Regions from separate parts of the Paenibacillus sp. ALE3 genome, predicted to be linked through region 3. Evidence: riboswitches for the same ligand, from Rfam matches in the RefSeq annotation. Region 3 holds a riboswitch; each other region holds the start of a gene.

Region 1 (8,055 bases), 2.7 Mb from region 3:
TCCTCCGTATTCATAGATAACCGTTTAATCGTCTCAAAGGTATGATTCAAGCAATAAGCCGGATTATAAATGGTTGAAGGGAGAAAGTTAATAAATCGTTTAATCCCCGCCGGAAGGCAGGTCGCACTTTTTTCAATAGCGGAAATACGAGCCGAGCGATCCAAATGAGCATGCAATCCAGCTTCACGGGCGACTTCAAACAGTCGGAAAGGCTGAAAAGACTTATCTGGCTGTGATGGACGCAGCAAAAACTCAAAGCCGATGATATTCAGCTTGTAGTCAACAATAGGCTGCATATGGCTGGTAAAGTTTTGATTATTAATAATACTCACCAGATCCGGATGTTGCAGTCGAGCTTGCAATTGACCAAATAAAAGCCATTCCTCAAATCCCTCAACATGTTGCAAGCCAGTCACCACAACTTGCATTCGGCTCAAGCACTCCTGCGGCAGACGAGCCAGTCCGTTAACCAGCTGTTCCAACTGTGTACGGCTGTCATAGCGAAACACGATGTTACCCTCACACCAATGTTCTTGTTTCATTTGTTCCGATAGCATGCCCAAGCCCTCTAATGCTGGAGTAAGCGACACCCTAGAATGCCTAATTTTCAGCAATCCTTGATCCTTAATAGGTAATATGATGCTGCAATTGCTGCAAGTCATAATGGTCCTCCTCGGAACAATTTCCCGGTTTTTTCACCATTATATCACAAATAATTAGAACAAAAGCACTATATAATTACGTGTTTTTACAAAAAATAAGCTTATTCTCAACAACAACTTAGGACTTAAGTACATATTCGACAAAAACAAAACCTTTTTTGCACTCATGATAAACGCAGGTACTGTTGTATTTGATATCAAAAAAAGCAGCAAGTCTCTTGTTTAAAGAGACTTACTGCTTCATTCTGATATGGAGTGGAAACTAAAATTCCAAGTTACTTGGACGCCTTTGGTTTCGTTGTTTTAGCTGGTTTTGCAGCTGCAGGTTTAGTCGTTTTAACAGCTGGCTTCGCGGTTGCTTTCGCAGGTGCCGCAGCTTCCTTCACAGACGTCGTTGCTGCACTAGGCTTAGCGCCAGCTTTCAAGCTGTATTTGGCAAACCCGTCTGCCGCGCTGCTCAAGTATGAAATTTGTTGATTTCCGGCCAGCACATCTTTGGCATCAGGAGAGGACTCAAAGGTAACCTTGGCCTGACCAAAAGGAGCAATAGACCAGTTGCCGTCCGCTGACGGGTTAATCGTTCCGTTCGTACGGATATAATCAACAACGACTTGGCGACTTTCATCTGGTGCTGCCATCACAATACGTTTGCCATCTGGGTTGGCCAGTTTGGAGGAGGAAGCACGATAGTTATTGGTCGCAACGATAAATTTCTGTGCAGGATCAATAGCCTTCCCATTGTATTGCAGATCCTTGATGCGATGGGCTGAAGAATCAATAATAGTTCCCTTGGCATCATATCGTGCAGGCTGAGTTACATCAATCTGGTAATTCACACCGTCAATCACATCAAAATTGTAGGTTGGAAAATCCTTGTTGATCAGCGATTGTTCCTCTGTTTTGCTAGGATCAATGCGGTTGAACTGACCCGCAGACCATTCCAGCCACTCCTGAATTTCAGCACCAGTAACTTCTACGGCATGAACCGTGTTCGGGTACACGTACAGATCGGACACGTTTTTAATCGCTATTGTACCTTCAGGAATGTTGGTATAATACTCGGCACCGTTGCGACCACCGGCTTTGAATGGAGCGCCTGCCGATAATACTGGGAGATTTTCGTATTCTGTTCCTTTAAGATGGTTTTGAACATACCATTTCTGTGCATTTGTCACAATTTGAATGGACGGATCATCCTGCACTAATGCAAAATAGCTGGTAATCGGTGCAGTCGTTGTACCGACAGGTTGACGAACATAATCCAGCGTTCCTTGATGCTCTTCTTTAATCGCGTCTTTCAGTTTAGTGTCAGGAGTAAACTGCAAAGCATGGTTTGTGGTGCTCACAATTGGCCGCACTTGAGACTGAGAATTGATTACATTCCACTCACGGTTTTTCTTTTCCAGGCTCAGATCAATAATGCCCAGATCCTTGCCCCACGAAGAAGCTTCTACAGCTGGTACACCATTAATAGTTCCTTTATCCAAATCTACGCCCTTCATATCTTTAAAATCAGGGCCAGGGAAAGATTTATGAGCATGCCCAAACAGAATCGCGTTAATTCCGTCCACCTGGCTCAAATACTTAACGGCATTCTCCATCATTGGCGTTTGCGGCACATCCTCATAGCCTGTATGTGCAAGCACGACAATAATGTCAGCACCTTCTGTTTTCATTTGTGGAACAAACTTTTTGGCTGTTTCCACGATATCCTTTGTAACGACCTTATCCTTCAAATTAGCTTCATCCCACTGCATAATTTGAGGTGTTACTAGACCGATGACACCCACTCTGAGTGTATGCTCTTCGCCCTTCTCATCCGTTACTGTTTTGTCAAGAATCTGATAAGGGGTAAAATAATTTTTAGTAGCTTGACCCTCATTATCAACATAGACGTTCGCATTTACGTAAGGAAAATCAGCACCCTTGAGCGATTTATCCAAAAAGTCGAGGCCAAAGTTAAATTCGTGGTTGCCCACAGTAGCCGCATCATAGCCCATCAAGTTCATCATCTTGTAAACCGGATGGACACCGCCTTCTTTCTCGAAGACTCTGTTTTTAGCCATATAATCGCCTAAAGGATTGCCCTGCAGCAAATCACCGTTATCGAACAGCATGCTGTTTCTTGTTTCACTACGAGCCTGTTGGATCAAGCCTGCTGTACTAACCAAGCCATATTCGTTGGTTTCTTTGTCCGAATAGTAGTCATAATTCATCAGTGCCCCATGAATATCCGTCGTTTCCATGATCCGCAAATTCACCGTAGCGCTATCGCGAGAGTCGCTAGCTGCCCAAGATGGAGCGGCTGAAAACACCAGTAGGCTACAAGCTACAACTGCTGCTGTAAACCCTTTAAACCAATTTTTACGAAATAACAAAATATACCCCTCCTTATTAAGGTGTATGCCTCATATACATACTTTTGCACATATATGTAAGCTTTGAACCCACCATTCCTATTTTAATCCAACGCCAGACAAAAGAGTAGTCATTTGCTTAAAATATTTATGAAAAAATAATTATTTTTCGCATAAAAAAGCCAGTAAATCTCCTGAAAAGGTTGGAAATTTACTGGCTTGTCCGTTTATATTGTTTCTATTTCGTCCACACCTGGCGCTCTGTTTGTTGACCGACGTACTCAATACGAGTCGGATTGACGTCTAAAATGACATAATCGGGATCATCAGGTCCGGAAAACCACTTTTTCAGAGAATCATTCCACACTTGCTTGCGCAACCCCTCATCAGCTGTAACCTGGACGGTAGCCTCCACTTCCAAGACTTCCTTCGTGCCACCCACTTCATAACCCAGCAGCAGATAAGCATTCGGATTCTCCTTTAGCTCTTCCACTTTATGTGTTTTGCGATCCGTCGCCAGATGAATGTTCATTCCAACGTTAAAAAGGGCCATATAGCGTACTTTCGGTTTTCCGCCCTCTACCGTACCTAACGAGCAAAATTTGTTGTTATCCAAAGCCTTCACAATAGCTTGTTCCAGCTGACTGCGATCCAATGTCTCCGTTTTACCCACAGTACAACAACTCCTTTTTACGAATTAGAATTCTATAGGGCTATGCCACTTGGCACCAGCTCTCCTAAACATACAGTGTAGCTGTTCTGAAAATAACATGACCAGAACAGATCTGAATGATTCATGTTCATTTTCAGATCAAAGCTCACAGTAAAAGTGTACCCTGTCGTTCGGCAAATGAACCGTGAGCGCTTCCTTAAGGCTGGACAGACCCGCCTTCAAGGCATATAATCGTCGTAGTAAACCCGAATAAACGAACCCATTAAACCATACAATGCCAGGGGTGCTGGAATCGGCCGGCTGAGATTGTGTCCCAAGACACTGACCCTTACAACCTGATCTGGGTAATGCCAGCGTAGGAATGCTTAAGCAAGATGTGCCTTTTATTAAAACAGGACATCCCTTACTTTGGTATATACAAGCGCAAGCGTCCCGGAATCCCGGGACGCTTTTTTTGTTGAAGATGAAGTTGTTGGAAAGATTGCATTCCGGCAGATGTTATTTTTGTGAAAATGGGGAACATAAGCTGTCTGATTGGACGGACAACGGGTAATTAAAAAGGAGAGAACACAACGATGAAGCGCATGAAAATGTTAAGCCTGGGTCTAATCAGTCTTTGGCTCATGGCTCTGACTCTGACCGCTTGCGGCGGCAATCCCCCTACATCTCAAAAGGAGGCTCCTGCTGCCGACACTTCAACGTCTACCTCGGCAAAGGGGCTCAAAGATGTTAAAGTCGTGCTCGACTGGACACCCAATACGAATCACACAGGACTCTATGTCGCCAAGGACAAAGGATTTTACGAAAAAGCAGGCTTGAATGTCCAAATTGTTCAACCAGGCTCAGGCGGAGCCGACCAAATGGTTGCTTCGAATGCTGCACCTTTTGGTATCAGCTATCAAGAAGGCGTCACTCAGGCTCGCATCCAAGGCGTACCGCTCGTATCCATCGCTGCGGTGATTCAGCATAACACCTCTGGCTTCGCAGCCCCGGTAGACCGCGGAATTAAAAGCCCGAAAGACTTCGAGGGTAAAAGCTACGGCGGCTGGGGTTCACCTGTAGAAGAAGCGGTCATGAAATCCATCATGGATTCAGACCAAGGTGATGTGAGCAAAGTGAAGATCGTCAATATGGGCAATGCAGACTATTTTACAGCCGTGAAGCGGGATATTGACTTTGCCTGGATTTTCTACGCATGGACCGGGATTGAGGCCAAGCTTCGAGGTGAGCCATTGGATATGCTATATGTAAAAGATTATTCCAAAAACCTCGATTACTATACACCTGTAATTGTGAGCAATGAACAGACGATAAAAAATGATCCTGACCTAGTCAAAGCGTTCATGGACGCTACCGCGCAAGGCTATGAATACACTATCGCCCATCCAGAAGAAGCGGCAGATATCTTAAGTAAAGCTGTGCCGGAGCTGGACAAAAAACTGGTACTCGCTAGTCAAAAATGGCTAAGCCCGCGTTATCAGGACGATGCCCCGCAATGGGGCGTACAAAAAGCGGAGGTATGGAAAAACTACTCGGACTGGATGTATGAACGCAAGCTGCTCAGCAAACCTTTGGAAGTCGATAAGGCCTTCACAAACGACTTCTTGCCCAAGCGTTGATCTTGTAAATAGAGCTTGAAGTAGCCTTTGTTCCACTACGCGGACGGATGATGCTTTCCATCGCCACCGCCCCCGGATTTCCGGATTAAAGCATCAGCAGGGTAGAAATCCGGGGACAAAAGCGACCGCTTCGCTTGTACAGCACCATTCCGTCCGCTTCGTTCTCGCTCCACTTGGTTTATTCTTTAGTCTCATAGTATCTAAGCGCAAAAGCAGGTGCGCTTGTGTGTAAAAATGCCATACAACCCTGCTTTAAAAATAAGGTGCTTATAAGGCGGTTGGCAGCGTAGCGATTCATTTGAATCTTGAGAAGCGAAGCGTTCGCCTGAAAGCTTTCTTTAGGAAAGCTAGCTTCGGAAGCATATGCTCAGGGGGATTCTTACCTTTAAAATTTAATTCAAAGAATCCCGCGGCAACAGCGATCGTAAGATCAAATGAACCGTGAAGCGGTCTCCCCGCCTTAAACCAATTTATTTTCCTAATAACTTAAACTAAAAAGGACAGGTGAAATTCGCATGGCTAACACATTGCTCAGTATTCAAGTCATCCCTAAAACTCCTAATAACGAAGACTCTTATCCATATGTAGACAAGGCGATTGAGGTCATCCAGCGTTCCGGCGTCAAGCATCAGGTGAATCCATTGGATACCACAATGGAGGGCGAATTGGACGAATTGCTGAAAGTCGTCAAAGACATGCATGAGGCTTTGACGGAAGCTGGAAGTCCCAGCGTCATTTCACAGATCAAAATCGCACATAACCCACAGGGCATCAGCATGAACAAGCTGACCGAGAAGTATCGCCCATGAATCCGAAAGGCAAGAACGCATCCTGGTGGAAAAGCGTATGGCCGCCCCTTGTGGCGGTCCTCTTCTTTTTAGCGGCTTGGCAGGGAGCGGTTAACTATTTACATATTGAATCCTGGCTCCTGCCAGCTCCATCCCTAATCGTACAAGAGGGCATGGCGCAATCGGCGTTGCTTGGCACCCATACATGGGCTACGGTTCGCCTGACGCTTGCGGGATTTGCTATAGGGACAGCAACGGGACTGCTGATCGCCATCGTTCTTCATACGATTCCTTTTCTCAAATCTGCTCTATACCCGCTCTTGATCCTTAGCCAAAACATTCCGATTATCGCCCTCGGTCCGTTGCTCATGGTATGGTTCGGTTTTGGCGTGCTGCCCAAGCTTATGGTCATTACATTAGTATGCTTTTTTCCCGTGGCTGTAGCGGCCATGGACGGGCTGACACGGACAGACCGTATGATGATGAATTACATGCGAATGTCAGGTGCAAGCCGCAGGGCTATTTTTCTAAAGCTAGAGCTACCACACTCCCTGCCACAAGTCTTCTCTGGCGTTAAAATCGCTGCTACCTATAGTGTGATGGGCGCGATCATTGCCGAATGGATTGGGGCCAGTGAAGGAATTGGATATTATATGATGCTGCAAAAGTCTGCCTATCGTACGGATCTCATTTTTGCCGCTATCGGTATTATTGTTGCACTCAGCTTGCTGATGTTTGTCGTTATTTTACTACTGGAGAAATGGTTGGTTCGCTGGAAACCTGATCAAGAATAACATCCACATATTGCATTAAAGCATCAATGAAAGGACGTGGCATATATGAGTCTGCATCCGACTGACTTGACATCACCACCCGTCGCTGATGAACAGCAACAAGCCGGAGAACTGCAGGTAATGACGCCTGCCCCTCCTGCCTTGGAATTGGACGGGATCAGCCTCACCTTCCGGGAAAAGCGAAGCTCACTGCCTGTACTGCAGGATGTATCCCTTACCGTTAAGTCGGGCGAATTTGTTTCCCTCATCGGTCCGTCAGGCAGTGGCAAAAGCACACTGTTTCACATTATCGGAGGGCTGCTCAAGCCGCAGCAGGGACGTATCCGTATGCATGGACGGGACATGACTGGTGAACGCGGGCATATCAGCTATATGCCGCAGCAGCCTGCCCTTTTCCCGTGGCGCACCACGCTGGACAACATACTGCTCGGGCAGGAAAATGCACCACGAAAGGATGCAGCAGCGGGCTCCCGATACGGCAGCGAACGTGAACGTCGTAAAGAAGCCTTGCAATGGCTCGAACAGGTTGGACTGGGCAAGTTCGCGAAGGCCTATCCGCATACGCTATCTGGTGGCATGCAGCAACGCGCGGCCTTTCTTCGCGCCCTGCTCAGCCCACAGGAATTAATGTTGCTGGATGAGCCGTTCAGCGCACTCGATGCACTGACACGTGCAGACATGCAGCAATGGTTATTGCGGATGTGGGAGAAGAACCGCCGCTCTGTGCTGTTCATTACCCACAGCATTGAAGAAGCGCTGCTGCTCTCCGACCGCATTTATGTGCTGTCGGCGCGACCTGCTTCAGTGATGCATGTCGTAGATGTTCCTTTTCCCCGCCCGCGTAGGGAAGAAATCACCCTTGATCCACGCTTTATGGAATGGAAACGGACCATGACTGGCTGGATGCGCGAGGAAAAGCACAAACTGGACGGTGACATGGACGCCGCTGAAAGCATCCGCAAAAACACCTCTGACGACAGGGTAAACCATTATGAATGATTGGAACATGCACTCTGCATTGAGATCGAACGCGGCAGCAACTGTTCCCTTAATCGACGCGCACATTCATGTAGACAGCTACCCGCCTGAACAACAGGAGCTATTGCTCGCTTCGCTTGCCGACAACCATGTAGAAGCCATCATAGCTGTGTCCATGCATCTC
Region 2 (8,055 bases), 1.3 Mb from region 3:
CCCTTTTCCCGGAACTGGATCATGGTGGTGCCGCCAGCAAGAGCCTCCTGCACGACCCGACTTGGTTCCGCGAGGCAGTTCACGCTTCCAACAACCAGATACATCTGTAAATGCCGCCGCATGATCTCAGGTAATATTCGACCGCTCATTGGAGTATCTCCTGACGACGGCGGTAGGCCCAATGATTGGTTGGACCGTGTCCCTGGCCCAGATACAACGTATCCTCAATCGCCGCCTGAATGAAGGCTCTTCCATTCCCTATAGCTTCCGGTACAGACACACCTTTCCCTAATTCAGCGGTAATCGCTGCTGAGAACGTACATCCTGTTCCGTGTGTGTGGACAGTTCGCACCCGCTTGCCGCCCAGCTCGGTGAAGGCTGTTCCGTCAAAGATCAGGTCAACAACTTGACCGCTGTTTTCGCTCTCCTCATCATGGCCACCTTTGATCACAACGAACTTGGGTCCTAGGCTGCTAATATGTTTCGCAGCTTCGCGGCGATCCTTCATCGTACGAATGCTTATCCCGGTTAAGGCTTCCGCTTCCGGGATATTTGGTGTGACGACCAGGGCCAAGGGGAGCAGGTCGTCGTTCAAAGCCTGCACCGCTTCCGGTTGCAACAGCTTTGCGCCCCCTTTGGCAATCATTACAGGATCGACGACAACCTTTTCCCAGCCGAACTTTCGAATCTGCTCGGCCACAAGGCGGATGATGCCCGCGTCAAACAGCATGCCAGTCTTCAGGGCATCGACTCCAAGATCTGATCCTACAGCTTCGATTTGCTGCGCTGTTGCTTCCTGTGGCAACGGATATACACCGTGAACTCCCAAGGTATTTTGTACCGTAATGGCTGTAATAGCCGACATGCCGTATACGCCAAGCTCCTGAAAGGTTTTGAGATCGGCTTGAATTCCAGCTCCGCCGCCGCTGTCTGAACCGGCAATCGTCAGCGCTCTCGGTACATGCACGTCACTCATCGCGCACCACCTGCTGTAGTTGTTCCAGCTTCACGGATCGTGACATGCCCCTCCAGCGAACCAGTATGTAGTTTGGCAAGCTCGTCGAGGAAGGCAATCTGGAAGCTGCCTGGCCCCAGTTTTGCAGTATGCGCTGCGGCTCGGGAAGCTGCTGCACCGTAAAATGCCAAACCTGCTGTACCTGCGAGCAGCAGGTTGGGTTCAACTGCTGCAAAAGCGCCCAACACAGAGGTCAGCAGGCAGCCTGTTCCGGTTACCTTCGTAAGCATCGCGTCTCCGCCACTAATCAATCGTACTTCGACCCCATCGGTGATGACGTCCTCTTTTCCAGTGATGACAACCATAGTATGGAGCGTTTGTGCAGCCCGAACTGCCAGATCGACATTACTGCTGTCAGCACTGTTGCCTGCATCTACCCCTTTAATCTCTCGGACTTCTCCGATTAGATGGGCGACTTCGGCTGCATTGCCTCGCACTAGTGAGATTTTTACTTCTTTTAGGATCCGCAGTGCTGACTCGGTTCTAAAGCTCGTCGCTCCCGCACCAACCGGATCCAGCAGAACTGGAACACCATGAGCATTCGCTGATTGTCCAGCAATGATCATGGCATCTACCAGCTCGCGGTTCAGCGTACCGATATTTAACACGACGGCGCCCGCTATTTTTGCCATATCTGCTACTTCCTCGGGTGCATAAGCCATCACCGGGGAAGCGCCCAGCGCATACAGGCCGTTGGCTGTAAAGTTGGTGACCACCACATTGGTTATATTATGAACGAGGGGGTTGCTATTTTGTACCTTTGTCAGGAGATCCGAATAACTTTGTTCCCATATACTCATCATGTTTATCCTCTCTCATCTCTACTGATTATTCCAAGACCGTAGCGCGCATCTGGACGGGCCATTGTTCCTGCTTATAAGCCATATCCCAGAACATATATTCCAGCTGGCAGCTTAGCATAAAATGCTCAATCATCCGCTCTTGCTCGGCAGCCGTGGCGACATTCGCCCAAGCATCCACACGCTCGCGATATTTGGATGTTACATCTTCAATCTGGTTTCCATAGAAACAAATCCATTCATAGAATGGATGAGACTCGTCCGGTCTTACCTCATCCATTAGCCTGCGTCCAATCTCAAGATATGTCCATGGACATGGCAGCAGCACGGCCATGATTTCTCCAAGACTACCTTCATGTGCGACTGTTAGCATATGGCGGATATAATGATGAGCGGACGGAGCGAGTGGATATCCCTGCATCTCTTCATAGGTGACACCTGCGATAGCACAAAAGTTTTGATGTGGATGAACCTCGCTGTTGAGAATAAAAGAGATCTGTTCGTTAAATACAGCCATATCCTCCCGGCTTGTGCTTTTGGAGATCGCGATGCCGTAAATCCGCATGTAGGCGTTCAAATATTCAAAGTCTTGTTTTACATAGTGAATCAGCTGCTCCCTTGTTAAATTTCCTTCAGCAATACCTCTCACAAAGGGATGCTCATAAATGGCTTGAAAAATGCCATCCGCCTGCCGACGAAGTTCTTGCGAAAAACTCATTTCCCCACCTCCAATAAAAATGGAGAACAAGAAGTCCCGTAAGATACAATTCTCGGAACAACGCCAAAAAGCCGCCCCGAAAACTGGAGCGGCTTCAACATAGGTTCAATGCGCAAAAAACGCTTGAAACCTTATATACGAAGGCTCCACTTTCCTACGCTAGTACGAACTAGATCAGGTTCAAAGGGTCCAAGATTCATTCTTGTCTCAGCCATAGTGGCTCCCCTAGTGGACTTTCCTATTCTTTTGACTAATACTGTACATTCGTTCCTAGGTTATGTCAAACTGCTTTGATTCCGGTCAAGGATTAATGAGGGTGCTGGATTACACTTTCCACGGCTTTGACCCTTACATATTCCGGTTTCCACATCGCATCCCGAATGGCTTGTTCAATATCTGAAATGTGTGCCTGAGCTACCTGATCCTGAATTGCAGCCTTCGCTACCGCAACCGCAACCGCGAACGAAACATCACGTAATTTTCGGATATGGGGCAGCAGTGCACCGCCAAGTTCATTCGAATCTACGGCGTTGGCAACGGCATCAGCTGCTGCGGTAAACATAGAAGGGGTAATTCTTTTGGCCTTGACCACAATTGCGCCCAGACCTAGCCCCGGGAAGACAAAGGCATTATTCGCCTGTCCAATTTCAAACTTCGTACCGTTATAGGTGACGGGGTCGAAGGGACTTCCAGTAGCAATCAATGCTTTGCCATCAGTCCACCGTATCAAATCTTCAGGTACCGCTTCAGCAAGGTTGGTAGGATTAGACATGGGCATAATGATCGGCCGTTCCACATGCTTTGCCATTTCCTTGATAATCTCCTCAGAAAAGGCACCCGCTACACCGGAAGTTCCAATCAAGATTGTGGGTTTTACCTGACGAATGACCTCCAGCAACGGTATTTTATCATCTTCCGATCGGGCCCATGAGCTGATTTCTTCCTTTTTACGCACATATGGTTTCTGATAATCCAGTACATCTTCCATATCGTCTGTTAATAGTCCACGATAATCATAGGCCCAAAATGCCTTGAATGAATCTTCTTCAGGAAGCCCGTCCTCGATCATTGCACCCCGTATTTGGTCGGCGTTACCGATTCCTGCTGCCCCTGGACCAAAGACAAGTATTTTTTGTTCACGTAGCGGAGTTTTGGTGACACCTACCGCCGAAACAATCGCAGCTAATGTCACTGCTCCTGTGCCTTGGATGTCATCATTGAAGGTGAGAATGTTTTGACCGTACTTCCCTATAATGTGGCGTGCGTTCACGCTGCCCACATCCTCCCAATGCAAAAGCGCCTTCGGGAATTGTGTTAACGTTTTGCTGATAAAGGTATCAATAAATTGATTATAGGCTTCCCCGCGAACTCGTTTGTGCCGGTTTCCGATATACAGGGGATCATTCAGCAGCTTCTCGTTATTCGTGCCGACATCCAGTACAATGGGCAGCACCCGCCCGGGGTGAATGCCTGCCGCAGCTGTATATACAGCGAGTTTGCCAATAGCAATGTTAATTCCCCCGACACCCCAGTCACCAATCCCCAAAATACTTTCCGAATCCGTCACGACGATCAGGTCAACATCCTCACTACTCAAACCGGTATTATAAAACGCCTGTCCAATACCGTTCGGATTATCTATCGATAAATATACGCCCCCAGGGCGGTTGTACTCATGGCTGTATTCTTGAATGGCGGTTCCTACAGTCGGTGTGTAGACTACGGGCAGCATTTCACTCAAATGGTCGGTTAGCAGTCGATAGTAGAGTACGATATTTCGATTGTGAAGGTCGTTAAGTGAGGCATTTTTACGCAGCATGGTGGGTTGTGCCAAGAATTGCTGATATGCCCGAACGCTCTGTTTCTCCAATGAAAGGATAGTGGGAGGAAGAATTCCTTCCAGGCCCAGTTCTTTGCGTTCTTCTTCTGTAAATGCCACTCCTTTGTTCAAAAGAGGGTTTGCTAGCACGTCCTTTCCTCGTAAGGGAGTAGATAATGACCCATCACGATTGACATGGAATGCTTCCATAAAAAGACCTTCTTTCCCTGTATTTTGATAATTATTCATGATGAAAGATGACATGTTGTCCATAGTATGGACCTGCAAATTGGTTTTATTCTTCTATTTATCTATGACAAAAAGACCTTATATATATCTTCTTATTAATCCTATAGAACCAATTTTAATTTCGGATTCATCTTGTAATTCGCATGTTTATAGTCCTAATGAATCAGGTCCAAATACTCTGTTTTTATCAAATATGAAAATAGATTTTTCTTCTCTTAAATGTTTATATATCAAGGGATGTGAGCTATTTTGTTAAGAAAATATGAAGTATTTGGACATTAATTTAATCTTGCTAAGCAAACATTTTTAATTCTTTTTCAACAAAATAGAATTATTCGGAGGAAAAGGAGAGGTTTGTGTGCAGGGACCTATAGCCATTTTTAGCGATAACAACAGGGCTATTGATTATCCCAATGTGATTTGTTTTTACCAATATATACAGTGCGAGGACACGGAGACCGCTTCAGTCTACGAGGATGCATGTTGCTGCCTGATTGATTATAGGGAGCCGGGGCAAGCCGTGCGGAAAGCTAATCAGATCCGTAGCCAATTTCCGCAAATGCCATTGCTATTGGTGACGGATGTAACCTTTCCGTTCAGTGATCAGCATATGGTGCAAATTATCGGAGTAGGCCGATTGCGTCTGCTATTTTGGCAAGCCAATGATACCGAAGAAATCATTTCTGAAATACAAAGCTTGCTCTATCCCGAGTATTCGACCAAAAGCCAACATGTTGCATTCATCTTATCTGTATATAACGAAGAGAAACGTTTTGTTCATGTCAAAACCTTTGCTGAGCGACTGCAAACCTTTATCCGCAGCCATATTATAGAGGGTTCGATTTATCTCATTGATGATGGTAGTCACGATGGCACGAATGCCTTGATTAAAGCGCTGGAGGCGGCAACTGACTTGTCCGTAAACCGGATTAACCAGAACCTGAGTCCGCTGCTTCAAACAAGGGAATTGGGACGCAATACGCGCAAGGCAGGGACGTATCTCGAAGGAATGCGGACCATCGGTGCGGATTACTACGTATTTGTGGACGCGGACGATTCCTTTTTTATTGAGGACATTGCCAGAATGATTAATGTTGTTCAGCAGGGCTACTATGATGTTGTGATTGGAACCAAAGATATGACCGCCGAGAATCGCTCTTTATTGCGATCTATCGTCAGCTTTGGGAAAAGGGTCGTTTCTCGCCCCTTTTTACCAACAGGTGTGGTAGATTCCCAGACGGGTCTTAAAGTGATGAGTTCGGTTGCCGTGAAGCGGATGTTTCCACATTTGAAGGAACAACTCGGACTGGCGCTGGATCTGGAGATGATGTTTATTGCCAAGCGACTTCAGCTCCGTGTGCTGCAATTACCCGTCAAATGCATTGACCGAGATGGCTCGCACATTCATGTCTGGAAAGATTCCATTCGTTTTTTGCGCTCTATCATTGAGATTTGGCGACTGGATCGGCGGGTGAGATAACCACGTGAACAACCGACTGCGTTCGTTGATGTTCCCCCTCTTTAATGTGCTGCTTAACGGATTTAATTTTTTCTTCCACATTGCAGCGAGCTGGTATCTTACCGGACAAGCCTATGGTCAGGCGAACGCGCTGCTGGCCCTCTTTGCACTGCTGTCCGTTTTGGGCTTATCCATCCAGCTATTAACCGCCAAGCTGGTATCCAAGGGTGACAAGAAGCTTCCGCTACGCAGCTTACCGCTCGGTTCTCTATTACTAAAAGCACCTCTAGTGCTAACTGTGCTTGCCATGATCATTTTACTTTCCGTTCATCCGTTGCTGCGCTCGCTATTGGGTGTTGAGTCTGGCCCGCTGTTCATGCTGTATGCCTTGATCGGATTGCATATTCTGGTGAGTTCATGCCGCGGAGATTTACAGGGTAGGGAACGCATGCTAGCGCTCAATGTGAATTATTACATTGAGGTATTAGGGAAACTAAGCCTGTTTTTTGTCCTGGCCGCACTAGGTTTAAAGCTGGAAGCGCTACTGTTGGCAAGTTGCGGAGGAATGTTGCTGTCGCTGCTTCACGGCTGGATCGTTTCGGCTCGTGGCTTATCCTTATCTACACACAGTGGAGAACGTATCCCTTCTGGGTTATGGAAGTCGCTAGGTCAGGATTTTACCGATAGCCTTATGACGAATTTATTCATTCTATTTTGTATCTCCATCGACATGTTGTATGTACAGCATTACTTTCCCGAGCAAGCCAGCAGCTATGCCATTGCGCTGAAGTACAGCCAATTGGTCTATTACGTTTCCTACAGCCTGATCGCGGCCTTTATTCCCAAGATCGGTGCGCAGGGGCATGACCGTCAGGCTTTGGGCAAGTTAATTGCCATCTATGCTGGGTTAATGGCTGTTGCTGCGCTGTGTGTATATGTGGGCACGACCTTTGTGTTCCCAACGTCTATTCCCATATTATTCGGAGCTTCTTACCAGTCAGCTGAGGCCTATATTCCATGGGGGGGGTGGGTGTACTGGCTATTTTCCATCGTGATGTTTTTTGTGCATGTGCACGTATTGGTGGGCAGACGCAAATTTATATTTAGTCTGGTAGCAGGAGCAGCTGTTTTAGTAGCAGCCTTTCATATGGCTCACACAGACCCAGTAGACTTTTTGCTGTCAGAGTTCATTGTTTATGGGGCACTGTCTCTCTATTTTGTGATAGATGCCTATATATATTTATTCAAAATAAAGATAAGGGGGGATTCACCCCATGAATACCATACTTGAACAGAACGGTAAAACCGTCGTTCTATTGCTTTCCTGGCGTGACATTCGTTCTCCGAAAAGCGGGGGAGCAGAAATTTTCACCCATGAAATGCTGAAACGCACACAGCAAGGCCGTTTTCAGTTCATTCATTTCTCACCCCAATTTGAGGGGATGCCTGAGCATGAAGTCATTGACGGTATTACGTATATTCGAAAAGGAAACATATACAGTGTTATTTATTATGCGATGCGCTATTACCGTCTTCATCGGCAGCAGATTGACTATGTAATTAATCAGGCGAATACGCATCAGTTCTTTACCCGATTTTGGGTGGAGGCATCCAAGCGGATCTTTTTCATACACCAGCTAACAAGGGAAATATGGTATGAAAATGCTCGATTTCCGCTAAATATGATTGGATTTCATATGGAGCCCCTGATGCTTAAGCTGGCTCGGAAGGATCGGACGCTCACCGTATCCCCGTCTACCCGGTATGATCTGCTTAAGCTGGGCTTTCACCCGGATCGTGTTCACCTTTTACCGGAAGGCATTGAGTTTGATCATTGGCCGCGTGAACAATTTTTAATGAAGGAGTCTAACCCGACCTTTATGTATGCCGGACGCTTCGTTAAATATAAAGGCATTGATCTGGTCGTTGAAGCCTTTGGGCAGCTCAAGGAAAAGTTCCCCCAGGCTATGTTATGGATTGCTGGAAAAACCGATA
Region 3 (8,055 bases):
TTTAAAAAGTTGTTCACACACTCAAAACCCTTGAATAACAAGGGTTTTTCGGTTTTTTACAGGTACTAGAATTAATTTATTTTTTACAAATTGTAGTTTTTAATCGTTTTTTAATAATTACGACTTAAGCCTTGTCACTCAAGCATTTGAGAGTAGTTTTCCAACTATTAGGCGGCTTCAAACCTGTTATACTCAACGCTGTCAGTTAGTTAGCAACTCAGCAAAATATTGCACAAATCAATTTTTGGAGGTACTTACAACATGAATATGCATAAAATCATAAAAAAGGTAATTATCGCAGGGGTCGCTGCCACTATTGGCTTTGGTACTTTTGCCATTGAGGGAACAAATACAGCACAAGCTGCTACTGCTACTACTACTGTAGGTCAAAAAGTAATTAACTACGGCAAAAAATATATGGGTACTCCTTATAAATTTGGAGCTTCCACAAGCACCACACGCAATTTTGACTGTTCTTCTTTCATGAAGCACATATTCAAGAAATACGGAGTCGATTTGCCGCGTACTTCTGTTCAGCAGTCTAAAGTCGGACATGCCGTATCCAAGGCCAATTTGAAAAAAGGTGACTTAGTGTTCTTTTCAAGCGGTAGCCGTGCCACAGGACGCAATATTACTCACGTAGCAGTATATATGGGCGGGGGTAAAATCCTACACACTTACGGTGGACCTGGGGTGACCATCTCTGATTTGAACTCCGGAAACTGGAAAAGAACGTACATTAAAGCACGTCGCGTGCTGTAATGTAAAACTCATTTAAGATTGGTAAGCCGGGACGAAAAGTCTCGGCTTTTTTTTATTTAAACTTTATGCTATTTTGCTTCAGTTGGCGTTCTGAGTGAATAGCCAATGCCTCGTTCCGTTCGAATCATTTTAAACTTTTGCCCTCTATCTACTTTAACCCTTAAATGCCTGATGTACACATCTACTACATTCGTATCAGCGATATAATCATGTTTCCAAACATCCCTTAAAATTTGCTGCCTGCTGCAAACTTGGTTAAGATGTATCGCCAGATGTAGCAAAAGATCAAATTCTTTCGGAGTTAATTCCAGTTCGCGTTCCCCTCTGCTCACCATTCTGCTTGCAGTGTCTATATGTAAATCCCCCACTTCGATTGCCCTTTTCACATCACGTTCAATACCAAAAATTCGTAATAAATTAGCCACTCTAGCCAGAAGAACTCTAGGATAAAAAGGCACTACCATTACATCATGTGCCCCTTCTTCAAAGCAGGAAACCATATATCCCTCCTCATCCGAAGAAATCATTGCAAGTATCGGCACATGAGGATGGTTCTGCTGCAAATTGCGAATCAAGCCTTGAGTGCCCGCCTGTTCATCTTTAATGTTCAGGAGTAGCAAACTCACAGAATTTTGAGCTATATAAGGGCTTACATCCGACGTATTACGAACATGAACCACCTGATAACCTGCCTGCTCCAATGGATGAACGAATACAGCGGGCGCTTCATTTTCATCCACAAGTACAATTAACGGGCTCATCTTTTCACCCACCTGGTTTGGACATCGCATTACATATTGGATACGAACAAGTTTGTTATAAGCCATTAAAACATATTTGTGTTAGTGTAACAAAAAAGCAGAAAATCATTCTCAAAGAATGGTTTTCTGCTTTATGCTTTATGGTTTATGGTTTTCAGCCCAAATAGCGATGATATAGACTTCTTGCTTTTGCCACGTCCTTTGTCCCATGGATCAGCGCTCTGCCATCTGCAAAAACAACTAAGCGATGCTCGCCCACACTAAAGGAAACCAGATACGAATTCCACTCTACGTTCCCCTCACCCAATGCTGTAAATCTATTTGCTATCTCTGCGAGATTCAGATGTGTTCGGTTGGCAGGTCTTATTTGAACGGTATCCCTACCGCACAAAACATCTGTTTTCTGCCGATAAGAGGCTGATAAATAGGGATACGTCGGTTGGCTACCGCAAGAAGGACAATTCGCTTTTTTAAGACGATCCACTGCTATTGCTACATACTCATTTTTCCACAAATCAAACGAAAGCAACTTTCCTCTCAAGTTCTCGGGATATCCACCAAGAAGCTTGAAAGCTTCCGTAGTCTGGTTAGCGGTGACCATTTGTACTGCCTGCGGAATAATCCCGGCCGTATCACAGGTCTCCCCTCCAAGCGGTACAGTTCCCATCAGACAGTGTAGACAAGGTGTCTGACCCGGTAAAATAGTGTAAGTTACACCGTAGCTACCCACACATCCTCCATAAATCCAAGGAATGCGATGCTTGAGTGCCATGTCGTTCATAAGAAGCCGGGTATCGAAATTATCGGTTGCATCCATCATGAGATCTACCCCCTGGATCAACTCTTCCAGCTCTTCTATCCCAACATCCAAGACATGTGCATGTACAATTGTTTCCGAATTAATATCCTTTAATCTTCGCTGGGCAGCTACTGCTTTGGGACACCTTTGCACAGCATCACTTTCCTGAAAAAGCTGCTGGCGCTGCAAATTGCTCCATTCCACATAATCCCGGTCTACCAGGCTTACCGTACCTACGCCTCCACGAACTAACGTTTCTGCAATACCTGTGCCCAGCGCTCCAACACCTATGATTAGTACGTGAGAGGAAGCAAGCCGGCGTTGGCCTGCAGGCCCAAAGGGTGCAAACCTTTCCTGTCTGGAATAACGGTCACTTTGTGGTGGTTCAGCAGCAGATTTTTTAGTAATTCTCATCCCTGAACCATGCCTTCTATCGGACTGCTTGCTGAAGCATAACGTTTTACAGGAATCATCCCCGCCTCAAATCCATATCTGCCTGCACGTACAGCCAGCTTCATGGCCTCAGCCATTTTCAAAGGATCCTTCGCTCCTGAGACAGCTGTATTCAGCAGAACACCATCTGCTCCCAACTGCATTGCCATTGCTGCGTCACCAGGTGAGCGAATACCAGCATCGACAATGACCGGAACTTCCGCTTGCTCGATAATCAACTCTAACGAAAACGGATTGAGCAAACCATGTCCTGTACCAATCGGCGACGCTCCAGGCATTACGGCATGTACTCCAAGCTCTTGCAACCTCTTCGCTAGTATCACATCATCCGATATGTAGGGTAGCACGACAAAGCCTTCCTCTAGCAACTTTTCACTAGCTTTCAATGTTTCAAAAGGATCAGGCAACAGCGTCTTGCTATCCCCAATAACTTCTACCTTAATCATATCGCACAAGCCGGAGGCTTTTGCCAACTTGGCAATACGGATTGCCTCCTCTGCTGTTGTTGCCCCCGCTGTGTTGGGAAGAAGTGTATACCGGCTCAAATCCAGTGTATCGAGAAAATGCTGCTTATCCCGTTCCTCCAAATTCAGTCTGCGCACAGCGAACGTTAATATTTCCGTCTCAGCAGCCTCTACGGCTTGGGATTGGATATCCAGATCCGAAAATTTCCCCGTTCCTAGCAACAGCCTTGAGGTAAAAGATGCTTTTCCAATGGTTAACATGATCAACCGCCTCCTACAAAATGTACGATTTCTAGGCAATCTCCATCCTTAAGTACCGTTTCATGATGATCTTCACGGGTCAATATATGCCGATTCAGCTCTACTACTACGGTTTTCACCTTTAAATCAAGTTCATGCAGCAATTGATCCACACGAGTAATTCGATTGGAAATGGTCATACTCTGTCCGTTAATGGTCAGCTTCATAAGCTTTCCTCCTTGAGAAGTTCAGAAGAAAATTTACTTATTCCAAGTCCAGCTGCACCTGCCCCTTTAAGCATAGCTGACATCGCTCGCCCAGTCGCATCACTAAGCAGGACACCGTTGCGATAATGCCCGACTGCAGCATAGACGCCCTCTACTCCAGGAACAGGTCCAATGAAAGGTCGCTCCGCAGCTGCCTGCGGACGCAAGCCTGCCCATGCACGTACAAAAGAAGCTTCCTGTACACGCGGTAACCAGGCAGATGCACGTGCTAACAACCCCTTTAAGCCTCCTACGGTCACCTCTTTGTCATATTGATGCGGAAGACTCGTGGCACCAATCCAAAGCTCGTTATTCTGTTTAGGCACGAGGTAAATATCGTCAGCATAAATGGTATAATCCAAAGGATGATCCTTCAAGGAGACTGCTACCGCTTCGCCCTTGACCGGGTATAGTGGATAATCAAACCCAATTTGTTCTAGCAATTTCAAGCTGTCCAAGCCTGCGGCAATCACGACCTGATCACAGGAAAAAAATCCACTATCCGTTCGCACACCGCAAACTCGACCATCCTGTATGACCAGTTCCTCAGCTTGAGTTCCAGACCATATTGTTGCTCCCAGCACCGCAGCTGCCCCTGCATAAGCACGGCAAAGCTGGACAGGAGACACTTGTGTCTCCTTTGATCGGTAGATAGCCCCAATTACTTGATCTGCCAAGCCCGGAATCCGTCGGGCCAACTCCTTGGCATCCCACCAAATGGCACGATCATCCTCTCGCATATTCGCAGCATTCCAGCGTTTTTGGCCCTCTGCTTCCGAACGAAATGGGGTCACAAATCCTCCTGTACGAAAGTCCACTGAAATACCCGATAAACGTTCCAAATCACAGACAAGGTCAGGGAATGCATCTCGACTTGTACGGGCAAATCGTGCCAGCTCAAGGTCTGCAAACTCTTCACTTTCCGCTGCCAGCATTCCCACCGCTGCTCCTGATGCTCCCTCACCAGGGATCCATCGTTCCAGCATGATCGTACTACGTCCCTCCTTAGCTACATGATAAGCAATGGAACTGCCGATCACACCTCCGCCTATGACCAAGCATTCAGCGTGTCCTATCGCTTTTTTCTCTGTATGTGTCTTTGACATATGTTCCGTGTCTCCTCTCCAGTAAGCATTCTGCTTTCCCTTCGTCTCGTTTTCTTGCTACAGGTCGTGAACTACAAGATCTACCATTCGCCTATATTCCATCGCTGCTGCAACGGGTGACTTTGCTTCCCATATACCAGACATCACCGCAATTCCGCTTGCTCCAGCATGATAAAGCTCTGGAACATGATGGGGTTGTATGCCTCCCAGCGCTATCACCGGAATGTCCGACAATCTGCAAATGCGTTCAAGCTGTGCTATACCCCGCGGTACAAGACCGCTCTTACAATGGGTCTTATATACATGGCCAAATAGTACATAGTCTGCTCCCGCCTGCTCAGCAGTCTGCGCCTCCTCCAAGGAATGTACAGACACTCCACATCGTGTACCCTTCGGAATTAGACTTTTTGCATCCACCACAGATAACCCATTAGCTGGTAGCTGGACAGCTCCTACAAAGGTAAGCATAGCTATGTCCACACGGTCATTTACTACAATTTGCTGCAAAGGAACTCCCTGCTCGATCATGCTACGAGTCAAAGAAAGCAAAGCAGAGGCACCCTTCTGTTTCAAACGTGCGTGTACATAATGAATACAAGGACAAATAGCAGCAGCCACTTGGGGTACATTCACGCAGGAGACACTTTCCATCGTAATTACGTGTAATTCGATCTCATTTTCACCTCTCTTGGACTAAAAAATTGAACTAGTGTTATAAAATAATCGGATAAGCTGAACCTATATAGTTACAGCCCCATATTAGGTAATATCATACGGAGCAGCCACATGTGCCAGCAATAATGAAAGGAGATCGTATGTAAAATCGTCTACGGAAGCTCGAACAAATGAAGATGATTGAAATGCAAAAAACCACTTCCAAAGGAAGTGGTTTGACGAACGTTCGAAATCAAACGGACATTATATCCGTAGACGTATATCGTTCCCCGCGCAAACAAAAGTAAAGAGCTGCTACCTTGTTTGTACGGAACTCACTTCCCTACGCTGGCATAACCCAGATCAGGTACAAAGGGTCCGAAATCCATTTATTCCGTCTCAGCCGCATGGGCGGCTCCCCTAGTGTGACTATTTTATTGTATCAGCTAAAGATAGCTTAGCATATTTTCCTAATTCTGCAAACCCCACCTTGTGTTAAATCTGTCAGAACTGGATTTCAGTTAACTTTACTAGACCACTCTTCTACATTCCACGTTTTGGTTACCCAATCCTCGTAAAAGTCCGGTTCGTGGGATACAAGCAATACGGTCCCTTTGTATTCCTTCAAAGCGCGTTTGAGTTCATCCTTTGCTTTGACATCCAAGTGGTTGGTAGGCTCATCAAACAGTACCCAGTTGCTCTCACGCATTAACAGTTTACAAAGGCGGACTTTAGCCTGTTCTCCACCACTAAGCGCAGACAAAGGCCGGGTGATATGCTCATTCTTTAAACCACAGCGCGCCAAATGCGCTCGTACTTCATGCTGATTCAAATGCGGAAATTCATTCCATACATCGTCAATCGGTGTAATTTTCTCCGCCTTTACTTCCTGTTCAAAATAAGCAGGCTGCAAGAAATCCCCTTGATAGGTTTTTCCGCTGATTGGAGGTATTTTCCCAAGAATGGTTTTGAGCAACGTAGACTTACCAACACCATTGCAGCCAACAATTGCGATCTTTTCGCCACGTTCGATCGTCATGGACATTTTAGGCAAAAGAGCATGAGTGTAGCCAATTTCAAAATCAATACCCTCAAAAACCGTTTTCCCGCTCGCACGGGCTTCTTTGAACTGAAAGGTTGGCTTTGCAGCTTCTTCAGGCTTATCAATACGTTCGATCCGATCAAGCTGCTTTTCACGGCTTTTTGCACGGCCTGATGTAGATGCGCGCGCTTTATTGCGCTGAATAAAATCTTCCTGTTTCTTAATATATTCCTGCTGCTTCTCATATGCATCAATATGCTGTGCTTTGTTCAGATCCGCCATTTCAAGAAACTTTTCATAGTTAGCTGAATAGCGGGTCATCTTAGCAAATTCAAGATGGTAGATTACATTAACGACTTGGTTCATAAATTCAGTATCATGTGAGATGAGGATAAAAGCATAGGGATAATCCTTCAAATATCGCGTAAGCCATTCAATATGCTCCACATCCAAATAGTTGGTAGGCTCATCCAGCAGCAATACATTTGGCTTTTCCAACAGCAACTTAGCAAGAAGCACCTTTGTCCGTTGCCCACCACTAAGGGCTGCTACATCCCGATCCAGTCCGATGGCAGAGAGACCTAATCCATTCGCCATTTCTTCAACCTTCACATCAATGAGGTAAAAATCCCCCATATCCAATTGCTCTTGAATTTCTCCCATCTGTTCCAGCAAGACTTCCAACTCTTCGGGAGAAGCCTCTCCCATTTTGTCTGTAATTTGCATCATTTCCTTTTCTAGTTCCAACAAAGGAAGAAAAGCGTCTTTTAATACATCACGTACTGTTTTGCCCGGCGTCAGCTTGGTGTGCTGATCCAGATAGCCATGACGTACACGTGGAGTCCATTCCACTTTGCCTTCATCTTTAAGCAATTTTCCAGTCAGAATGTTCATGAGTGTCGATTTACCAACACCATTAGCTCCTACCAATCCTACACGTTCCCCCGCAAGTAATCGAAAGGAAACATTTTTAAATAATGCACGGTCCCCAAAGTTGTGGGATACATTTTCTACAGTCAATAAACTCATAAGCTGTTTTTGGCTCCTTATTGTCTCATCGGCATTGCCGAGTGTTCTTATTTCATATAGCTATCGTTTCTTTCAAAGCTTTATTGTAGCACATCCGGCACCCTTATCGGAATATTGAAAACAGCATATTTTTAGGTTTTCAGATGGATTGGCCTAAAAAAAGAAAAACAGTTAATCGTAGTAGCACTTAAGCTCCTCTTCGGTAGGTACGTAAGGAGTTTTTTGCTGCTTTGGTAATCTAAGCTTCTAGTATACAGAAGCTTACAATTCCCTAGCAATGAATGCCTAAATAATTGATAAGTTCTAATAACAATTAATAAAAAGGAACTCTATGTAGACAGTCCTCATGAGTATCGGAGGAATAATAAAATGAAGAAAATGTAATCATCCCGGTCTGGATTCTGGACCGGGATGAAATAAAATTAATTTATAATTGGCTATCTTTCAGCAGACATGACAATTTCTTTTGTTTCATGAAC
Region 4 (8,055 bases), 2.3 Mb from region 3:
AAATGCGGTGTAAACTGCAATTGAGAGGGGATTTTTTACATTCTTCAAGCCTCTAAAAGGAAACGTATGCCAAGGATTGAGAACACAAGGGTTATAAGAAGCGTGAAGAGACCAGGCAGGCTTTCCATGATTGCAGAACTTTCTTCGCTCTTGAACTGACGTCTGAGAAAAGGCTGGAGAAAAAGCATAATCACAAAAGCTATGAAGCTAAGTGCACACAACAACCATACCTCAGGGGAGGATTTGTCAACAAAACGATCAGCCACATCATTGAAATTGTAGTGGATTGCCACATTTCTTGGCATTGTCGGGTAGATAAACAAGTAGATGCTGAAGGGCACAATAGAAAGAAGAAAGGAAAATAAATTTAAAATATTTAATCTACTTCGCATGAAAATCCTCCTTCTTGAGCTAAACGATTTATATGATACACAGATCAGCCGTCTATATTTTTACTTCCCCGGCTTAGTAAGAGAGAAATAATAAAACTAATCATCGTGGGCAAAAAAGAGGCGAGTACCATATACACATTAACTTCTTGTCCTAATCCTATGGAAATCCCTATTAAGCCAAAGGCTATCCAAATATAAGCAGAAATGCGATGTGTCTTCTTCCATGCCTTTTCATCCGAAAGCAGCCAAGGAAACTTTAATCCGATTAGACGATTGGGTGTTATTGTAGCAAAAGATATTCCTATTGCTAAATGCAAAATAGCCGATAAAAATAAAGCTAATTTTAATGTGCTGAATAGAAATCCACCCGAATATTTGAACATGAGTGCAAGGAAAATCAAATCAAGTACAATAAACACACTTGCACAAATCTTACGATAAGAAGCGAGCATACGTTCAGATAAGGTGTTTCTATGCTTTGAATACCTTGGATTCAGTACTACGATAGCCAGTGTTAAAACCATAGTAACTAATGGAAAATACAACAATGCTATACGATCCTTAGCGGAATGAAACGAGGAGGAAAACAAAGAAAAATTTATAACATGCAGCACAATAAAGAAAATAGACACATGCATCCACGGCTTCTTGAATTCTTCTTTTACATCATAGTTGCTTTTACTCTCCATCCCGCTTACCCCCTCCATATAACAGAAATTGAGTGACTCCACTTTATTATGCATATTTTCCAATACTAAAAATGAAATAAACATCACAACAGCAAAAAAAGCCGACCCACTCAGGACCGGCTTCCAACTGTATTCTCTTATTCTCTTACCTTCGCATTGCTAAACTACTTCGAAATATCCAAAAAGCCCTCTCCAAATACGTCCCGTACGTCATGAATGGTGATAAATGCTGCTGTATCGATAGCTTTTACAATCTTTTTAAGCGCCGACACCTCTTGTTTGCTAATGACGATATATAGGACCTCTTTTGGATTTTTGGTGTAATATCCGTGGCCTGACAGGACGGTAACTCCACGGTCCATCTGCGTAATGACCATCTCAGCAATTTTGTCTTGATGCTCCGAAATAATCATGACCGCTTTTTTCGGATTCAATCCTTCAATCATGAAATCCATAACTTTCGTACCGACGTACAAAATAACGATAGTTAGCATTAATTTTTCCGGGCCAATAATAAAGTAGGAAGAGAAGGCGACAATCAGATCAAAAAACAACAAGGCATAGCTGATATTCCAATCCAGATACTTGTTGGCAATCCGGGCTAAAATGACCGTTCCTGCCGTTGTACCACCGACCCGTACAATTAAGCCAATGCCGACCCCTACCAAAACTCCGGCAAATACGGCATTAATCGTCGGCTCATGCGAATCAATCCGCCAGTTGACTGTTAAATGTAAAAACAGCGAGTTAAAAGCGACCGCAATTATAGTATACAGAGTCGTTCTCTTGTCCAAAAATTTATATCCGACAATCAGCAGCAAGCCATTAATCACCAGATTGACGATCGAGGGAGACCACTGAAACAGGTAGTACAAGATGATCGTGACCCCTGTAACGCCCCCCTCGCCAAATTCATTCGGGATCACATACAGATTAACAGCCAGCGCGAAAAAAAACGCACCCAGAATAATAAATACGATATCTGCAATACTTTTTTTCATATATGCTCTAATCCTCTCTCTAACATTTCAACGGATGAATTGCCAGATGGATTGGCTGACTCTTCTTGCCAAAATACGCTGACAACCAGTTCATGGTATCTACTACCCAACATAAAGTCAATACAACTTTGACACTTTAATTCGCCACCAGACTGCCTTAGTCCAACCTTAGAATTCCGCAAAATTCCGCTAATACAAGGTTATTCGACAAAAAAACACAATCCCGACTACTAAACTGAGAAAACGGGCCTCTAGCCCTTGTTTAGGCCCTAGGCACATTTTCCCCTAAAATGACCATCCTCCTAATACACATTTTGGACACATACGACCATCTTCCTGTTTTATGTCAAAAGCGTTTTACTTTGGATAAATGCGGGTATAATGATTGAAACATTACCAAGCAACCTACACGGCATTACGACATCAAGTACATATACATAGTCCTATACAGACGTCCTAAGCAACTCAATCTGAATTTGACAAAATGGAATTGGAGGAATGACCACATGAATACAATGAACTTAACTGTCCACACCCTGATGCCTTTTCACCACCAATACCAACGTGCCAACGCGGTGAGTATGCAGAAGAAAGAAGACAGCTCGGAGAAGAAGCTCAGCTTTCAGGACATTTTGAATGAAAAAATGGGTAAAAAATAAAGCTCCGTTAATCCGGTAGCATGATCCCGCTTTACATAAGCTGAAAAGCCGTAGTTTTCTACATCGACTGTAGAGAACCACGGCTTTTTGTTACTCACGCGTTTCTAAACCTAAACTCATACGTTTATGGAAATAAACCTCTGACGAGCTTAACTGTACTTTTCGTTGAGGCTTCCCAGTTGATTGACTTTTGTATCGCTACCGATTTTTACTGCCCAGCTTCCCGATACTGCTCTGCCTTCTCTCGCATCCCGGCGGCAACGGCTTCCTCAGTATTCAGTCCCTTATCGGCCGCATAGGCACGAATGTCCTGCGTGATACGCATACTGCAAAACTTGGGACCGCACATCGAGCAAAAGTGGGCTTCCTTGGCCCCCTCTGCTGGTAGCGTTTCATCATGGTAGGACAATGCCCGCTCAGGGTCAAGCGAGAGATTGAACTGATCGCGCCAGCGGAATTCAAAACGCGCCTTGGACAAAGCATCGTCCCGCTGCTGTGCCCGCGGATGACCCTTCGCCAGATCGGCAGCATGTGCGGCAATTTTGTAGGTAATAACTCCTTCGCGGACATCATCCTTGTTCGGCAGACCCAAGTGCTCCTTCGGCGTAACGTAGCACAGCATGGACGTCCCGAACCAACCGATCATGGCTGCCCCGATAGCTGAGGTAATATGATCATATCCTGGTGCGATATCCGTCGTCAGCGGCCCTAAAGTATAAAAGGGGGCTTCCTTACAAATCTCCATTTGTAAATCCACATTCTCCTTGATTTTGTGCATAGGGACATGTCCTGGCCCTTCAATCATGACCTGGACATCACGCTTCCATGCAATTTGCGTGAGCTCGCCCAACGTCTCTAGCTCTGCAAATTGTGCTTCATCATTCGCATCATAGATACTCCCTGGACGCAGACCATCCCCGAGAGAAAAGGCCACATCGTAGGCTTTCATAATTTCACAGATTTCTTCAAAATGCGTATACAAAAAATTCTCCTGATGGTGTGCAAGGCACCAGGCTGCCATGATCGACCCGCCCCGGGATACAATTCCCGTCATTCTGTTCGCCGTCATCGGGATATATCGCAGCAATACACCCGCATGGATCGTAAAATAGTCCACTCCCTGCTCCGCCTGCTCAATCAGCGTGTCTCGATACAGCTCCCACGTCAGCTTCTCAGCTTCGCCGTTCACCTTTTCCAGTGCCTGATATAGCGGCACCGTTCCAATCGGTACGGGAGAATTCCTGATGATCCATTCGCGCGTTGTATGAATATTCCGGCCTGTAGACAGGTCCATGACGGTGTCTGAGCCCCAGCGCACAGCCCAGGTCATCTTCTCCACTTCTTCCTCGATGGAGGACGTAACTGCGGAATTCCCAATGTTCGCATTGATCTTTACGTGAAAATGGCGTCCAATGACCATGGGCTCGCTTTCCGGGTGATTGATATTTGAAGGTAAAATAGCTCGTCCAGCCGCCAGCTCCTGTCGTACAAACTCGGGCTCTACGCCTTCGCGGATCGCCGCAAATTCCATTTCAGGCGTAATGATCCCTTGCCGCGCATAGTGCATTTGCGTCACAGTACGCCCTTGCGAAGCCCGTAGCGGACGGTTGGTCACGCCGGGAAATTCCACTGTCTCCCGTTTGGAACCAGGCTTCAGCCCGTTATCCTCCGACTTGACGGCGCGGCCCTCATAAGCCTCCACATCTCCCCGTTCCAGTGCCCAAGCTCGCCGTAATGGTGGCAAGCCCTGACGAATATCCACCTGATAGGCTTCATCTGTCATCGGACCGCTGGTATCGTACACACGCAGTGGCTCATGATACTCTATCCCCTGCGGCGTATGTGTGGGGTGCAGCGCGATTTCACGCTCTGGCACGGCAATGTCCGGCCGAGAACCTTGAATATACACCTTGCGGCTCCCCGGGAAAGAATTAACCCTACTGGCTTGCTCAACACTTGCCTTCTCTACTGCTGTTGATTTCATTCCTGTTTCTTTTGTTCCTTCTGTTTCTGTCGGTTTCATGATCCATTCCTCCCGTATCGTTGAAATGACACACCGATCCGGAACCATTCCCAGGGTGGCGCTGATCTATGCAAAAAAGCCGGTTCCCTAGGGAACCGGCTAATCAAACGAGGCAGCTATCCAGACAGCACGCACATGGAATAAAACCCTATGCGTCACCGCAGACAGCAGCTGCGTATACATTTCAATGGCCGATTACTTCCCTACGCTGGTATGATCCAGATCAGGTGCAAAGGGTCCGGAATCTTGCCCGATTCCATCTCAGCCCGCATTACAGGCTCCCCCAGTAACTGTGATACTTTCTATTCACATGAATTGGCGGCTATAACAGACATCCGCCATCTCTATCAGACTACTTTAAATTTATAGCTTTGGCAACCCTTGTATGATTTCCTTTTGTATTGATTACTGTTACGGGAGCATAAGCCCCATTTCCTTAGCTGCTTCGATCAAAACCGGAGCAAAATCATGCAGCGTCTCGGGTGCAAGTCGACTGACCGGGCCGGATACAGATAAAGCCGCCGCGACCTGTCCCTTTCGGTTCACAATAGGCGCGGCCACAGCCGCAGCCCCTGGCTCACGTTCTTCATAGCTAGTCGCATACCCCTTCTCACGAATGTCCTGCAGCTGGGCTTTATATACCTCAGGATCTACCGAGGGAGGCCATTCTTCACTGCTTAGCAGTACCTCCAGCTCCTGTGGCGGCATAAAGGCCGCCAGCACCTTGCTGGAGGCTCCCACAGCCAGCGGCATACGCGCACCCACAGGCGCAACCCTGCGGATCGCCTGATTGCTCTGCACGGCTTGTATGCGAATACGCATGCTTCCATCCCGCAGGTACAAGCTGACCGTTTCCCCTAAGCGATCACGCAGTCCTTCCATTGCAGGCTGTAACAACACCGCCGGCTCATCGCTTTGGGACAGATGCGTGGACAGCTCCCATATGCGAAAACCAAGCCGATATTTTTCCGTTTCGGCATTCCGAACGACAAATCCCCGATCCTCTAGCGTAGTCAAAAGACGATGAACGGTGCTTTTATGTAGACCAATTTGGGAGGCAATCTCCGTTAGACCAAGATCAGATTCTGCGGTAAAACACAGCAGTATATCAAGTGCACGCTCTACAGCGCGGACGGTTAATTTACGGTCTTCCATCGTGAACCGCTCCTCTTGTATCCATATTCGTTTCACACTATGAAACATGGTTACATAAATTATATAGAATAGTCGCAGCTACTGTAAACCGATGTTTTTGTGACAACCATATTACAGAACAAGAACAAACATCGACAATTCTTTGCATCATTTTTACTTTTCCGGTTCAGACGTTGACTTTGGATAATACCCATCATACGATAATAGGTATCTATACGGACATACCCTACTATTTTCAAGTGGAATTATACCTAAATTTTATGATTCGAAGATCAATTCTATATAAGGAGGCTCTTACATGATTTCCACATCCCAGCGCAACGCTCAGCTACAGACCGCTGTTCAGGAGCCGTCCACCCCACTCTTTAATCCCCGTATGCTGCGGTTCAAGCACGTTGTGATTGCTCTGCTGCTGTCGGTCGTATTTTTTCTGTTGTTTTGTTTTATTGCCTTGCATGCTTACATCGCCTGGGTGCTTACGAATCCCACCGTCGCACCATTATACTCTAATCCGATGCAGGCCAAAGGTATGCCTTATGAGGAAGTCAGCTTCCCAGCCAAGGATGGTAGCCGTATGGTACAAGGCTGGTATATCCCGGCAGATCAATCGCGGAAAACCATAATTTTCAGTCATGGCTATGGAGCCAACCGCGAAGAAAGCTGGATTCCCATGTATGATCTGGCGCATTATGCCCATAGCTTGAACTTTAATGTGGTCATGTTCGATTACGGATTTGCGTCACAAAACAGCAAGGCCGTCGCAACCGGAGGCAAGGCAGAATCCCAACAGCTCCTTGGAGCCATCCAGCTGGCAAAACAACGCGGCTCGTCGGAAATTATTGTATGGGGCTTCTCTATGGGAGCAGGAACCGCTCTTCAGGCGGGTTTGCAAACCAAAGATGTGGACGCGATGATTTTGGACAGCACCTTCCTACTGGAACCGGATACGCTATACCATAACATTCACAATCAAATTAATTTGCCGAGACATCCATCTTTGGAAATACTGGAGTTGCTGTTTCCAGTTTTGAACGGCACCAGTTTGCATCAGATTCCATATCAGGAAGTAAAAAAGGAGGACTATCCGTTTCCAATCATGTTTGTGCATGGTACACAGGATGAAAAGGCTCCTTACCCCATTGCGGAAAAGCTCGCTGCCAATCAGACCAACCCACTTTCCAGTGTATGGATTGTAAAAAACGGGATACATGAGCTTATTTTCAGAGAGCATCCTCGTGAATATTTACGACGGGTATCGACATTTTTAAGCAGTGTACAGGAGCTGGAGGACAAGAAAACCACGGCTGCTGCCCATAAACAAACGACTACGAAGTAAAGAATTATTTTCGAATAAGCATTCATCGCCTTGAAGAAGCCTACCTATGGACACTTAACCCGTGCCGTAGACAGGCTTCTTTTTTTATTTTCCACGATTAATTATTGTTCTGTGCAACAGATATAACCTGATGAAGGAAGTTCATAGACATATTCCCGATGGGACGGCGAATATACTGGGTACATATGCATCCAGGACAGATCTGCTAGATCTGCTGGATAGCCATAGTGGGATACGGGAGGTAAAAACGATGCTGAGTACTTATGGGTCTTTCCTGCCCTTACGTGTGCTGGAGGAAATCCGTCATTGGAAGCAGCAGGAAAGTTGGCATGTGGAAGTGATTAAATCCGCTACTGAAGGGCTAGAACCTGCTTATGTGCGGCTGCTGGATGATTGGCGAACCGTATTTGAACAAACGGAACGCACCGCCATAGAGTTGCTTGAAGAGCAACGGAGCGCGCTTGATCCGGTAGAACAGGCATGGCAACATCAGGAGAAAAAAGCGTCGTCTGCCCCCCAAGCTCATACACACCAGCTGGATAAACCATCAGCACATTCAAGGGGATCAGACGCATCAGCAACTGGAGAGAAACCGTTGTCCGAATCAGGCTTGAATTCACAGCCTGCCTCTCAAGAATTAAATCGTCGACTGGACGATTTGCTGCAAACTGCGAACCGTCAATCACAAGAATATGTACGGCAGCTAGGTTTGCTGACCGAGCACAGTCATGCATTGCGTCAACAGCCAAAATCCGCCGGAGTTGTAATACACGCAGCACATGAAAGCCAATATTTCCTGA

What was found. A riboswitch is a leader RNA that binds a small molecule or an ion and turns the genes downstream of it on or off. The one in region 3 is predicted to bind thiamine pyrophosphate.
Region 1: it holds a riboswitch for thiamine pyrophosphate, as region 3 does, so the genes downstream of both, ACXHJ2_RS21540 (ABC transporter substrate-binding protein) here and ACXHJ2_RS09570 (thiamine phosphate synthase) in region 3, are expected to answer to the same signal.
Region 2: it holds a riboswitch for thiamine pyrophosphate, as region 3 does, so the genes downstream of both, tenA (thiaminase II) here and ACXHJ2_RS09570 (thiamine phosphate synthase) in region 3, are expected to answer to the same signal.
Region 4: it holds a riboswitch for thiamine pyrophosphate, as region 3 does, so the genes downstream of both, thiC (phosphomethylpyrimidine synthase ThiC) here and ACXHJ2_RS09570 (thiamine phosphate synthase) in region 3, are expected to answer to the same signal.

Annotation. Positions count from the first base shown of each region.
Region 1 is NZ_CM134214.1:4,800,756-4,808,810, forward strand. Features, by position in the region: gene ACXHJ2_RS21525 (EAL domain-containing protein) at 1-662, opposite strand, end outside; gene ACXHJ2_RS21530 (bifunctional 2',3'-cyclic-nucleotide 2'-phosphodiesterase/3'-nucleotidase) at 938-3,040, opposite strand; gene ACXHJ2_RS21535 (pyridoxamine 5'-phosphate oxidase family protein) at 3,258-3,692, opposite strand; TPP riboswitch at 3,962-4,071, shown strand; gene ACXHJ2_RS21540 (ABC transporter substrate-binding protein) at 4,268-5,311, shown strand; gene ACXHJ2_RS21545 (hypothetical protein) at 5,347-5,484, opposite strand; gene ACXHJ2_RS21550 (MTH1187 family thiamine-binding protein) at 5,827-6,120, shown strand; gene ACXHJ2_RS21555 (ABC transporter permease) at 6,117-6,893, shown strand; gene ACXHJ2_RS21560 (ABC transporter ATP-binding protein) at 6,939-7,892, shown strand; gene ACXHJ2_RS21565 (TatD family hydrolase) at 7,885-8,055, shown strand, end outside.
Region 2 is NZ_CM134214.1:835,996-844,050, forward strand. Features, by position in the region: gene thiE (thiamine phosphate synthase) at 1-149, opposite strand, end outside; gene thiD (bifunctional hydroxymethylpyrimidine kinase/phosphomethylpyrimidine kinase) at 146-976, opposite strand; gene thiM (hydroxyethylthiazole kinase) at 973-1,818, opposite strand; gene tenA (thiaminase II) at 1,844-2,533, opposite strand; TPP riboswitch at 2,668-2,770, opposite strand; gene ACXHJ2_RS03880 (NAD-dependent malic enzyme) at 2,841-4,562, opposite strand; gene ACXHJ2_RS03885 (glycosyltransferase) at 4,960-6,081, shown strand; gene ACXHJ2_RS03890 (polysaccharide biosynthesis protein) at 6,086-7,351, shown strand; gene ACXHJ2_RS03895 (glycosyltransferase family 4 protein) at 7,335-8,055, shown strand, end outside.
Region 3 is NZ_CM134214.1:2,117,931-2,125,985, reverse strand. Features, by position in the region: gene ACXHJ2_RS09600 (C40 family peptidase) at 262-762, shown strand; gene ACXHJ2_RS09595 (response regulator transcription factor) at 831-1,523, opposite strand; gene ACXHJ2_RS09590 (ThiF family adenylyltransferase) at 1,678-2,736, opposite strand; gene ACXHJ2_RS09585 (thiazole synthase) at 2,733-3,500, opposite strand; gene thiS (sulfur carrier protein ThiS) at 3,503-3,706, opposite strand; gene thiO (glycine oxidase ThiO) at 3,703-4,851, opposite strand; gene ACXHJ2_RS09570 (thiamine phosphate synthase) at 4,909-5,502, opposite strand; TPP riboswitch at 5,829-5,937, opposite strand; gene ACXHJ2_RS09565 (ABC-F family ATP-binding cassette domain-containing protein) at 6,023-7,576, opposite strand; gene ACXHJ2_RS09560 (cupin domain-containing protein) at 8,014-8,055, opposite strand, start outside.
Region 4 is NZ_CM134214.1:4,388,228-4,396,282, forward strand. Features, by position in the region: gene ACXHJ2_RS19475 (DUF1648 domain-containing protein) at 45-392, opposite strand; gene ACXHJ2_RS19480 (SdpI family protein) at 437-1,081, opposite strand; gene ACXHJ2_RS19485 (YitT family protein) at 1,246-2,082, opposite strand; gene ACXHJ2_RS19490 (hypothetical protein) at 2,589-2,741, shown strand; gene thiC (phosphomethylpyrimidine synthase ThiC) at 2,950-4,764, opposite strand; TPP riboswitch at 4,948-5,059, opposite strand; gene ACXHJ2_RS19500 (IclR family transcriptional regulator) at 5,176-5,919, opposite strand; gene ACXHJ2_RS19505 (alpha/beta hydrolase) at 6,218-7,255, shown strand; gene ACXHJ2_RS19510 (Fe-Mn family superoxide dismutase) at 7,506-8,055, shown strand, end outside.